One region of the Paenibacillus sp. J22P143 genome, then DNA from elsewhere that is predicted to be linked to it. Evidence: predicted binding sites of a transcription regulator. Region 1 holds the regulator's gene; each other region holds the start of a gene.
The links. The regulator LexA, encoded in region 1, represses DNA repair genes until DNA is damaged. The targets are predictions, from matches to a motif close to CGAACATATGTTCG.

Region 1 (3,217 bases):
TGCATGTGCATTGGCAGGATGATGTCATTACGCGTAGTAAGCTTGATTATGCACAAGTTGATTCAATGGACTATTACCCTGAGTGGTATACGACGATGCTGGAAAAGTTTGTTGAGAACGGTGGAGCCTTATTGAACATTAAGGTGCCAAATCCGAATCTTTATGATGGTATTGACGCTAGTCTGATTTCTAGAGCGTCCAAAGCCGCTTCGACAGCTAGAGCGAAATATCAGCACTATGTGCGAACAGGAGAGTTTAGCTGGTGTTTGATCAAAGCACCAACAGAAGCCTGGGCTTCTATTGTGTATGCGGATCTGCCAGAGGAGCAGCGTATACCTGCGATGTGGGATGCGATTTTCAAAATTAACCGTGTTTATGAAGAGGATCCTGTTGCCGCTTGGCAGTCACACTTAGATACGCTGAAAGCCACACATAGCTTATTGAATGAAAGAAGCTATAAAGCTCTGCGCTATCGGGCTACGGGTACGGATTTGCGTGTTGAACTGCCAGAAGGACATATTTGGCTAGGCGGGGATAATGAGAATGCACGAGGCATTCGATATGTAGCCAATATGCCGACGGAAGAAGTGTTTACTATACCGAACAGAACGGGCGTTCGTGGTACAGTTGCTAGTACAATGCCTTTGAATATTAATGGGGCGTTGGTGGATCGGTTTTCATTCACGTTCGAAGCGGGGAAGGTTGTGGACTTCCAGGCTGAAGTTGGGCATGACCATTTGGCCAGGTTGTTGGATATGGATGAAGGGGCGCGCTATTTGGGTGAGGTAGCTCTTGTGCCATTTGATTCTCCAATTTCCAATTTAAATCGTATTTTCTATAATACAGGCATTGATGAGAATGCTTCCTGCCACTTGGCATTAGGTAGTTGTTATCCAATCAATTTGAAGGACGGTACAACACTATCCAATGAGGAATTGAAGGCTCGCGGAGGAAACAGCTCCTTGATACACGTGGATTTCATGATAGGATCAGTTGAGCTTGAGATCGATGGGGAATTAGCGGATGGGACGATTGAACCGATCTTCCGCGCGGGGAACTGGGTTTTGTCAATTTAAATGAAAAAAGCAAGGCTCTCAAGTGTGTTATCACTTTGAGGGGCCTTGCTTTTTTGATATCTGTTCCTGATCCTACATATCCCGGAACAAACCGATAACGCGTCCGAGAATTGTCACATTCTTCAATAGTATCGGTTGTAATGCGGAGTTCTCCGGTTGAAGGCGAATATGATCCTTCTCCTTGTAGAAGCGCTTAACCGTTGCTTCATCATCTTCAGTCATCGCGACAACAATATCACCGTTGTTCGCCGTTTGCTGCTGCTTAACAATGACGTAGTCGCCATTATGAATACCAGCTTCAATCATACTGTCACCCATAATGCTAAGCATGAACACGTTGTTGTCGCCTACCATGCTTGAAGGAAGCGGGAAGTAATCTTCAATATTCTCAGTGGCAGTAATAGGAACACCAGCCGTTACTTTACCAATAAGGGGCACACGAGCGACGGAAACTGCGAATTGGGATTCGGCACCATCCAGCCCTAGGATTTCGATTGCACGCGGTTTTGTAGGATCTCGACGAATCATGCCTTTTTTCTCAAGACGCTCTAAATGCCCATGTACGGTAGAACTAGAAGCTAGTCCAACAGCTTCGCCGATTTCTCTAACGGAAGGCGGGTAGCCCTTATCTTTCACTTCGTTCTTAATGAATTCCATGATTGCTTGTTGACGCTGCGAAATTTTACTCATAAGATATCACTCCAATACTGGGAATCATTACCCAAAGTATAACATAGAACCCGAGTTCGTACAAACATAAGTTCGAACAAATCGTTGACTCAAACATGTGTTCGTGTTATTCTAATATCAGAACAAATGTTTGGGGGATGATTTTATGTATATGGCTTATTCACAATCGAACGCAACAACAACACTTCAAGGTACTGCTTATGCATCCAAAGGGATGACGATTAAACGGGGTTATGCGAAACCACTACTTCGTTTCTTGCTGATAGCAGCAATTCTTGGAACTGTGTTCTCGTTTGGTGCGATCGTACAAGCCTATGCAGGCGATGGGGCCGTTACAGTGTCTACACCAATCGCTTCCGTTCAACCATCTGTGAAAGTTATCCAGCATGAAAAGGTTGTCATCCAAAGCGGTGACACGCTATGGGAAATCGCAGACGCTCATAAAAACAAGAGAGAGAACGCGCGTTCTTATGTTGAGAAGCTGAAAGCATTAAATCATTTAGCGAGCAGTTCTTTGCAAGAGGGGCAAGTTCTATTACTTCCTTAATTAACTCATTATTAGTTAACTATATAGATGAATGATCGAGACATAGTCGCCAATTGAATTGCTATGTCTCTTTGCGCTGTATCCTTGACAATCCTATTCGGGGATGGCAAAGTAGTACTCATATTGAAATTTTGACTGGGAGGATTACAATGAGTGACAGCATGGATAAAACGATTGAACGTATCAATGAATTAGCTCGGAAGGCGAAGACTGTTGAAGGTTTAACAGATGCAGAGATTGATGAGCGCAATGAGCTAAGAAAAATCTACATCAATGCATTCAGGGGTAACTTGAAGGTCCAACTTGATTCCATTAAGTTTACTGACGAAGAGAATTAAGCTTACACATAGATACTACATTCAAAGGGGAAATGAATGATGACGTTGAAAGCTGTGCTTTTTGATTTGGATGATACGCTATTATGGGATGATCGTAGTGTGGAGGAAGCCTTTGCTGCTACTTGTGCAGAAGCGGCGAAGCAAGTCGATGTGAATCCAGAGGAATTGGAAGCTTCTGTTCGTAAAGAAGCAAGGAGCTTATATGAATCCTTCGAAACATTCCCATTTACCAAAATGATAGGAATAAACCCGTTTGAAGGGCTATGGGCTAATTTCACACAAGGCGAGGACGAAAACTTTCGCAAATTAGAGAAGCTGGCACCCGGATACCGTACGGAATCATGGACGAGAGGGCTTGCTGGGCTAGGGATTGAAAATCGAGAGCTTGGGTACAAGTTAGGTGAGTTGTTTGCAGCTGAACGCCGCAGTCGTCCCTATGTGTATGAAGAAACTTTTCGCGTATTAGATGCCTTGAAAGGCAATTACAAGCTGCTTCTATTAACGAACGGTTCACCAGATTTGCAAAAAGAGAAGTTAGCAGGTGTTCCTGCGATTGCTCCTTACTT
Region 2 (3,217 bases), on a different contig from region 1:
CAACCAATATATGTGACCGTACAGACAAGCATGACAAGCCAGATGGTATAGGTGAACGGTTTCACGCAAAGGACGGCTAAAAAACATGGCAGTAGTATTTTTACATAAGAAACGCAAACCCCGCTTGGAGCAAGGACATCCATGGGTGTATAAGACTGAAATTGAGCGCACGGATGGTGACATTGTACCTGGACAGCTTGTTTCCGTTCAAAACCATCTCGGCAAGTATCTAGCAACTGGTTATTACAATGTTGCTTCTCAGCTAACGGTACGTATTGTATCGTATAGCCCGATTGAGGCGATGACGACAGACTTTTTCGTTGAGCGTTTTACACGTTGTTTCCTTCATCGTCAGCGTTTTGTGAAAGGAGCTCAGTCCTATCGTTTGGTGTATGGGGAAGCCGATTTCCTGCCAGGACTGATTGTTGATAAATTCGAGAACACGCTTGTTGTTCAGCTTTTAACCTTGGGGATGGACCGCTGTAGAGACAATATTGTGGAAGCCCTGGTACAAGTCATGAAGCCGGCAGGGATTTATGAGCGAAGTGACGTTTCCATTCGAGAACTGGAAGGTCTGAAACAGACGAAAGGTCTTCTCTACGGAGATTGTGCGAAGCATGTTGATATTTTAGAAAATGGGCTACGCATCCGTGTTGATATTGAGGAAGGACAGAAAACGGGATACTTCTTCGACCAACGTGAGAATCGCGCAGCGATCGCGCCACTGATGACTGGCTGGGGTCACCGCAGCGGCATCAATTTGACGGAAATCGAAGAAAATGGCGTAACACAAATGCTTCCTGTGAATGCAAATGGTAAAGTAGTGACGTTCCCGCTATGGGACGGAGCGTCTGTGCTCGAGTGCTTCTCGCATACGGGGAGCTTCACATTGAATGCTTGTCAATTCGGCGCGAAAAAAGTGACGTGTCTCGATATCTCGGAGCATGCCATCGAAAGTGCACGTACGAATGTTGCTCTGAATGGATTCGAGGATCGTGTCGAATTCGTTGTCGCGGACGCCTTTGAATACTTGCGTACGCAAGTGAAAGGCTTGGATGAGCGTAAGCTTCGCTCTTCGGCAGGCGCTGCAGGACAAGCAAAAGTAGACACTTCAAAGCCTGTTGGTACCGGTGGACGGACTTGGGACGTCGTTATTCTCGATCCTCCAGCCTTCGCTAAGACGAAAAGCGCCGTTGAAGGAGCTTGCCGCGGCTATAAGGATATCAATTTGCATGGTATGAAGCTGGTTAATGAGGGTGGATATCTCGTCACAGCAAGCTGTTCCTATCACATGCATCCTGAATTGTTCCTTGAGACGATCCATGCGGCAGCAACAGATGCAGGTAAAATGTTGCGCTTGATTGAGTTTCGTGGAGCAGGGATGGACCACCCGCGCATTCTAGGCGTGGATGAAGGACATTATTTGAAATTTGCGATTTTTGAAGTGCGAAGCAAATAAACATAAAGTTTTTGATAAATACGCAAAGCTGGGTAATTCTAGCTTTGCTTTTTTGTGCGAGTTAGCGGGTTTCTCTCGAGTTAATCGAAAAATTCGATTAACTCGAGAAAAATAGCGCTTCACGGGCAGAGTTAGTCGATAAATCGACTAACTCTGGACTAATCCGTGTGTGTCAGAGGATAGTCCAAATCGTCGGTTTGATGCTTTTCGTTTTTTGTTTTCCGTGCTATAATAATAGAATATATGTTCGTATTTTACCCGGAATACATCCATCAGAATCCCCCTCCATCATCTACCACGCCGACTCATCACCAGAAATATGCTAGAATAGAAAGATAGAAAACGAGAATTGCTTACGAAGCAAGCTTTCCGACGGAAAGTGTTAGGAGGCCCTGGATGTCCATTCGTTTCATAATTGGTAGAGCCGGGAGCGGCAAGAGTGAACGCTGTTTGACGGAAATAAAGCAGCAGTTGGCATCAGCGCCTGAAGGTGATCCGCTGATCTTACTCGTCCCAGAACAAGCCACATTTCAAGCAGAACATGCGCTTGTATCAGATCCTAGTATTCGTGGGATGATCCGCGCGCAGGTACTTAGCTTCCACCGTTTAGCTTGGCGCGTGATGCAAGAAGAAGGCGGCACAGCAAGACTGCCTATTGATGATACAGGTAAGAAATTGCTGTTAACGAGCATTTTACATAAATACAAAGATAAGCTTCGTCTATTCGGACACTCAGCTGAGCAAATGGGGTTTGTTGACCGACTTAATCAGCTTTTTACTGAAATGAAACGCTATTGTGTGACGGCTGATCAGCTAGAGACACATGAAAATAAACGGGTTACTAACCTAGGAGAACACGGCTTATTACGCGATAAAATGCACGATATTCAATTGGTGTATCGGCAGTTTGAGGCTGAGCTAGCAGGGCAGTATTTGGACGGCGAGGATTACTTGACGCTACTTGCTGCGCAAGTGCCAAGCTCCGTTTATTTGCGTTCAGCTTCGGTTTGGATCGATGGATTTCATGGTTTTACACCACAAGAATTCAAGGTGCTTGGGTCGCTATTTGCTGCTTGTAAGCAAGTGACGATCACGTTATGTCTGGATCGCGAACTGCAGGCGGGGGATACGCCGGATGAATTGGATTTATTCCATCCCACGGCTACGACAATGGTTCGCTTGCAAGAGATGATTTGGCAGCTAGGCCTTGGTGCGGCTGAGATTCTTAGGCTTGCACCAGATCGTTCGCCGCGATACGAAGATAGTCCTGCTCTTGCTTATTTGGAGCAGAATTTTGATCGTCGAATTGGCGGGGGAGCGCCTAGATATAAGACTTCCTCAGGGGAGAAGATAGCCGACCAGCTCGTTATTAGGGAAGCTGTTCATCGCCGTGCGGAGGTTGAAGGCGCAGTGCGCGACATGCTGCAGCTAGTTCGAGAGCACGGCGTACGATGGCGCGAAATGGCCATTATGGTGCGGAATATGGAAGGCTATCAGGATCTGCTAAACATGGTGCTTACGGATTATGAGATCCCTCACTTTTTTGATCAGAAGCGGTCGGTACTTCATCATCCGCTCGTGGAATTCATTCGGTCTGCGCTGGAGGTTATACAGCATAATTGGCATTATGATGCGGTGTTCCGTTGTATCAAAACGGATTTATTACTGCCGCATGATGCGACATCTCAAAGGACTGAGCTTGATAAATTAGAGAATTATGTGCTTGCATTCGGGATTCAAGGCTATAGATGGACGGAT
Region 3 (3,217 bases), on a different contig from region 1:
GTTGTCTGTCCACATCTTCGCAAATTCTTCATCATTGATGTACTTGTTTTCGATAAGCTTCTCACTCGCCCATTCAATGATCGGAGCTTCGAACCCTTTTTCCTTCAGCTTTCGTTTTACCTCTGATAGGGAATGAGGACGTCTCCCAACAATATATAGTGCTTTAACATAAGCCAAATTCCGCTCTTCATCTAGGATGATGGCTTCTATTACTTGTTGATATAAGGATTCACCTTTGTTTAATCGATGTTTGATCAGAATATCCTCATGAACAGAAAAAGCATACTCCTCATTTAGATAGATGTTATAGCGATGTCTTCCTTGTTTTTGTTTCTCTACCTTGGTTATTACCTGTTCCTGTTCCACTTCCTGTACCTCTTCTTGATTCATTTCCACAAACCTCCAATAATGAAGAAAAAACACCCCAACACAAGGTTAAGGTGCTTCTTCCATCCTATATTTCTAAACCTATTCGAATGCTGTTTCCAAATCATCTTCTTCATCATCCGAATTTGGACCAACCACTTTAATCAAGTTGCTGTTTTCTCTAATTCTCAGTTCAATTGTTTCCGAGATCGCTTTGTTATCTTTCAAGAATTGCTTTGCGTTCTCACGACCTTGACCAAGACGTTCACCTTCGTACGAATACCAAGCGCCGCTCTTATTCACGATATCAAGCTCAGTTCCGATATCAATAATGCTACCTTCACGTGAGATACCTTCACCGTACATAATATCAACTTCAGCTTGCTTAAATGGAGGTGCTACTTTATTCTTAACAACCTTAATTCTCGTACGGTTACCAACCATGTCATTACCTTGTTTGATAGTTTCAATACGACGAACATCCAAACGAACGGAAGAGTAGAACTTCAGTGCACGACCGCCCGGAGTTGTCTCAGGGTTACCGAACATCACGCCAACTTTCTCACGCAATTGGTTGATGAATATAGCAATAACTTTAGATTTATTGATTGCACCAGACAGCTTACGAAGTGCTTGTGACATCAAACGCGCTTGAAGACCTACGTGAGAATCCCCCATGTCGCCTTCAATTTCCGCTTTTGGTACTAACGCTGCTACGGAGTCGATAACAATAATATCTACCGCGCCACTACGTACAAGTGCTTCCGCGATTTCAAGCGCTTGCTCGCCTGTATCTGGTTGGGAAAGCAATAGTTCATCTATATTAATACCAAGCTTACTTGCATAGGAAGGATCCAACGCATGCTCCGCATCGATAAAGGCAGCTTGTCCGCCCACTCTTTGAACTTCAGCAATCGCGTGTAGTGCTACGGTTGTTTTACCTGATGACTCTGGTCCGTAAACTTCAATAATTCTTCCACGTGGAAATCCACCTATTCCAAGCGCGATATCAAGGGCAAGTGAACCCGATGAGATCGTTTCAACTTGCATATGTGTAGATTCTCCAAGTTTCATGATGGAGCCTTTTCCGAACTGTTTCTCAATTTGACGTAATGCGTTATCAAGTGCGGCACGACGATCTGACAAAACGACCACTTCCTTCTATCATTATAGGTATATGATAACTTGTTTTGGCATGTTTGCCAAGCATTTTTTCGAACATACATTCGTTTTTTTTTGCGAACAAACAAAAAACCGTAACAAAGTTATCGCTTTGCTACGGTTCTTCCGTTAACTATTTCTGATTATAGAGGATATCTAGTTTTCTTTCAACTGTTTCCACAATTGATAGAGTGAACGCTTCGCAGCTCTTTGTTTGATAATCTCTCTATTCCCAGATAATTGGAGTGTAAATACTTCTGTCTTCGCATGCTTTTGTGCCAATCCAACATAAACAAGACCAACAGGCTTCCCTTCAGACGGACTTGGACCCGCCACACCGGTCACGGAGATCCCAAAGTCACTACCAGTCCTAACTAACAACTGTTCAGCTAAAATAACAGCTGTCTCGCTGCTAACAGCACCTGGGGCGCCCTCTCCCTCCAAAATATCCATCGGCACACCAAGCAGCTTATGTTTTAAAGCGTTTGAGTAGACGATAATGCCTCCTAGGAATGATTCTGAGCTACCTGGTACTGCCGTTATTAGATCACTGAGCAAGCCTCCTGTACAGCTCTCAGCTACTGCAAGAGTCTTCTGGCTCTTTGCAAGTAGCTGCAAAACGATCGTCTCAATAGGGACGTCTTGATCCGCGTAGAGATACTCCCCTAGCCGATTCTTAATCTCAGCTTCTGTCGCTTGTAATTTGATCTCGCCTTCTTCGGTCGAATGTGCACGCGTTGTTAAACGAATCGTGACTTCACCTTCTTTGGCGTAAGGGGCAATTGTCGGGTCAGATTGCGCCCCAATCAAATCCAACAATTGATGCTCCAAATTGGACTCGCCAAGGCCTGCAAATTTCAACATCTTCGAGTAAAGCGGAACTTCATCTGTCATTAACAATTTAAGCCATGGCACGGCATAATTTGTAAACATCGGCTTCATTTCTTTCGGTGGACCCGGCAATAGAACGAAATGTGTCCGCTTGAACGTAAATGCATTCCCGACTGCCAAGCCTGTATCATTATGTAAGGGATCGCTGCCTTCTAGCATATGGGCTTGACGTCGATTGCTTTCCACCATATGAATCCCTCTTGATGCAAACATCGCTGTAATAGACTCCATAGAAGGCTCGTGAATGATCAATTTACGCCCCGTAAATGCCGCTAAAACATCTTTGGTTAAATCATCCTGCGTGGGCCCTAGACCACCCGTACAAATCACGACATCCGCTCTTGATGCAGCTATTTTAAGGCTATCGAACAAACGCTGCTCGTTATCTCCGACGACAGTTTGAAAGAAAATATCAATCCCTTGTGCAGCACATTCCCTCGATAAAAATTGCGCATTAGTATTCACAATTTGACCAAGTAGCAATTCTGTTCCTACCGCAATGATTTCAGCTTTCATCTACTGAACCCTCCTTAAAATGAGAAAACCTCTAACGAGATCGTTCAATGAAGATCGACCGCGTTTAGAGGTATGTTGAATCTATTATGATTTTTCCGAAAAATCTATGACATGCTTATTTTTCACGAAATATTCCACGCCTGAATAAACGGTAATAATTGCTGCTGCCCAACTAGCTATAACATCAAAGGGGAAATCTAGAAACGTAAATGGAAAATTATTAATTAGCAGTGCAATGATGGCTGTAATCTGAGCCGCCGTCTTCGCCTTACCCCATTTGCTG
Region 4 (3,217 bases), on a different contig from region 1:
AACACAATTATCTGCCTAGCATCATTATACACCATGTCATTAATTTCAAGATGACTCAGCGTTTTCTCCTCGCCGGTTACCTTTTGCTTTACTTTGTATTCCATGACCTCAACCCCTAAACAATAAATTCCTCGAAGACAGGCAACCGCATTAAACCTGATTTATACCAGTCCCGGTACTTCACCTTACAACGTACTAATGGTTTAACAAATACGTGATCTTTGCTCTCACCACTTTTGTATGCTTGGAATACTGGCCACATGGATTGGCGGGCTGACTGGGTTATTCCCAACTCCAAAGCACCGATTGGTCTAATTTTGTCGCCATCTGGATAACCAAGTAGCCAGGAATGTTCCTTCTTGCTATATCCAGTTATATAGACTTCTGCTTTTTGATAATTAATTACCTTTTGCCATGACCACGAGCGAATTGAGCGCGATAATCGTAAATCCGTTTCATACTTCGAAGCCTTCTTTTTTATCACGATTCCTTCAAGCCCATGCTGACATACGATATTAAAGAAATCTTGTGTGCTTCCCTGTATTGGTCGTACAATTCTGTAGTTTTCATTTTCCTGCACAGCCTCTTCAAGAAGCTGCTTTCGTTGTTCTAACGGCATACTAGTTACATCTACGCCGCGGTGGTACAAGATATCAAACGCCATAAATACGATTGGCTTTCTATTCTTGCTGGATCGGAATCCTGTGTTACACGCTTCGAAATCGGCTCGACCTTTTTCATCAAGTACTACAATCTCGCCATCTAGGATGGTTCCTTTCGGAATAGGCGGGTTGTGCAGCTCTGGATATTTAGCTGTTGCATTTGTGTTTTTTGTATATAGATTTAGTTCATCCAAATTAGAAACGATCAACCTTATGCCATCCCACTTGAGTTCGGCAAAAGTGGAAGAGTCATCAAATGCCAGATTGTTTTTACTGTATTGTAGAAGCATTGGAGGAATAAACATTTTCTTCATCACCCATAATAATGGTACACCTTAGAGCAGTCTGTGACTAATGGAATTTGAAGGAATTAAGGAGCCTTGTTAAATGAAAAAAATAGTAATCCCCAGTTCATTTGTTTGTTTGAGCATTGCAACTGCTATCTCATTTCCAGTTTACTTCGCTCTTAAAGGAAGATGAACCACATGGATGAAGAAGTCCAGAGTCATGAGCTCCGGGCTTCAATTAAATAGGCTTTGGCAGCCATGTATATAACCTGGCATAGCTTAATACAGGCTGACCGCAAATGACATAATCGGGAGCTTGTTGATGTAACTAGTCTATGATCGATGAATAACCTATATAGATAGCAAATCCCTGATTGGCCATAAATGGCCAATGGGGATCTTTTTTATTTTTAGTACTTACATAGCGAATGCGTGTTCGTTATATAATAAATTATACGAACATATGTATTGTGATGGTGGTGAGAAGATGAGTGTTATATCAAGAGTTGAGAATGCGGAGGATGTTCAAATTATTAAAGAGTATACGTTATTACTCATTTTGCTCGATATGTTAACCAGGGACATGGAGGAGCTGAAGATATATAAAGATAAAATCGTATATAACCATGTTCTCTTTTATTTGAAAGAAGTGGAGAGCGATATTTACCCCCAAATACAAATTATTAAGAACAGTATGAAGAAGAGAGATATCAAAGTGCTCAGCACAACCACGAATGCAGTCGGTATTAACATAGAATACAAAGTCCGAGGTTATATCTATTATTTCACGATGTTACGAAGCTTAGTTAAAGCAGAACTAATGACTACGCTGATGAACATGCGGAGGCGAGTTTAGATGAGTAAAAAATGCGAAAGGACAATTTTCCTATCGGATTGTCAGTCATTCTATGCAAGCGTTGAAAAGGCTACTCATCCTGGCCTTGATAATTTACCTGTTGTTGTAGCTGGGGATCCGACCAGGAGATCAGGAATCATTTTGGCGGCATGTCCTATCGCAAAAAGCTTTGGTATTACTACAGCCCAGCGTCTTGGTGAAGCCTTACAACTTTGCCCAAATGCTATTGTAATGCGTCCGCACATGCAGCGCTATATTGACGTATCGCTTGCGATAACAGGTATATACGAAAAATATACTGATCTCGTAGAGATATTTTCAATCGATGAGCAGTTCTTGGATGTGACTGGTTCACTCAATCATTTCGGTTGTACGCCATATGAACTGGCAGTAATGATTCAACAAAAAGTTGCTGCATCCATGAACGTTCGAATTCGAGTAGGAATTGGACCGACTAAAATACTTGCAAAGCAGGCAACTGATAATTTCGCAAAGAAAAATCCGAGTGGAATATTTACGCTTGGCAAGGATGACGTTGAGCGATTCCTTTGGCCGTTATCCATCGATAAGATGTACGGAGTTGGTTCACGAATGACACGCCACTTTGTCGCTCTTGGTATGACAACTATAGGTCATGTGGCTAAAACCCCACTAGCAACGCTAAAACAGAAATTTCGTGCACGTTTCGGAAAGCAATCGGATATTCAAGCGGAAGTAATGTGGAGAACGGCAAACGGATTAGACGATAGTCCTGTTACACCTGGAACATTTGATATCGAACCAAAGTCAATTGGCCACGCTATGACGCTACCTCGCGATTATTTGACGGTTGAGGAGGTTGACATAGTACTGTTGGAGTTAACGGAAGAAGTGTGCCGCGATGCTAGGTCGAAGGGATTTACAAGCGGGACAGTCCACGTTTTCTGTATGTGTTCGCCATATGACTCTCCAACAGGCTTTAGTCAACAACGAAAGATGCCACTAAATACAAATCATACGTTGAAAATTTACAACTCTGTGCGTGAAATATTTCGCCGCAATTGGAACGGATTACCTGTAAGGAAAGTAGGCGTTACACTGGGAACACTTGCAGAGGAAGAAGTTACTCAACTTGATCTTTTCGAAGATGTGACGAAATTACGTGAGCTTGATCGCGTAGTGGATGGAATAAAGGACCGTTTTGGTAATACAGCAATCATTCGTGCTTCGAGTCTAATGAAAGCAGGATTGGCAACGGACAGGGCCGGTAAAATTGGGGGGCATTATAGATGAGCAAGAAACTAGAAATGAACGGTCTATGGGAATCAAGTCGGATGATGCTTCCTTTATCTACGGAAATTTGAACATAATAACATTTGAGCATAAATATTAAAAAAAGCCAAGCTATTTCGGCTTTTTTTAATTTCCAGCAA

Region 2: addB (helicase-exonuclease AddAB subunit AddB) is a predicted target of LexA. The motif match lies at 1,696-1,709, and genes of this name have one in related genera.
Region 3: recA (recombinase RecA) is a predicted target of LexA. The motif match lies at 1,582-1,595, and genes of this name have one in related genera.
Region 4: AC58PQ_RS22390 (YhjD family protein) is a predicted target of LexA. The motif match lies at 1,375-1,388, and genes of this name have one in related genera.

The regions. Positions count from the first base shown of each region.
Region 1 is NZ_JCAUAQ010000001.1:157,242-160,458, reverse strand. It holds gene AC58PQ_RS00845 (aminopeptidase) at 1-1,076, shown strand, start outside; gene lexA (transcriptional repressor LexA) at 1,149-1,766, opposite strand; gene AC58PQ_RS00835 (LysM peptidoglycan-binding domain-containing protein) at 1,912-2,313, shown strand; gene AC58PQ_RS00830 (DUF896 domain-containing protein) at 2,463-2,651, shown strand; gene AC58PQ_RS00825 (HAD family hydrolase) at 2,691-3,217, shown strand, end outside.
Region 2 is NZ_JCAUAQ010000004.1:274,731-277,947, reverse strand. It holds gene AC58PQ_RS10425 (class I SAM-dependent rRNA methyltransferase) at 86-1,459, shown strand; gene addB (helicase-exonuclease AddAB subunit AddB) at 1,856-3,217, shown strand, end outside.
Region 3 is NZ_JCAUAQ010000006.1:117,372-120,588, forward strand. It holds gene AC58PQ_RS12775 (regulatory protein RecX) at 1-390, opposite strand, end outside; gene recA (recombinase RecA) at 469-1,512, opposite strand; gene AC58PQ_RS12785 (competence/damage-inducible protein A) at 1,684-2,934, opposite strand; gene pgsA (CDP-diacylglycerol--glycerol-3-phosphate 3-phosphatidyltransferase) at 3,019-3,217, opposite strand, start outside.
Region 4 is NZ_JCAUAQ010000021.1:3,791-7,007, reverse strand. It holds gene AC58PQ_RS22400 (hypothetical protein) at 1-104, opposite strand, end outside; gene AC58PQ_RS22395 (ATP-dependent DNA ligase) at 116-976, opposite strand; gene AC58PQ_RS22390 (YhjD family protein) at 1,437-1,805, shown strand; gene AC58PQ_RS22385 (DNA polymerase IV) at 1,806-3,077, shown strand.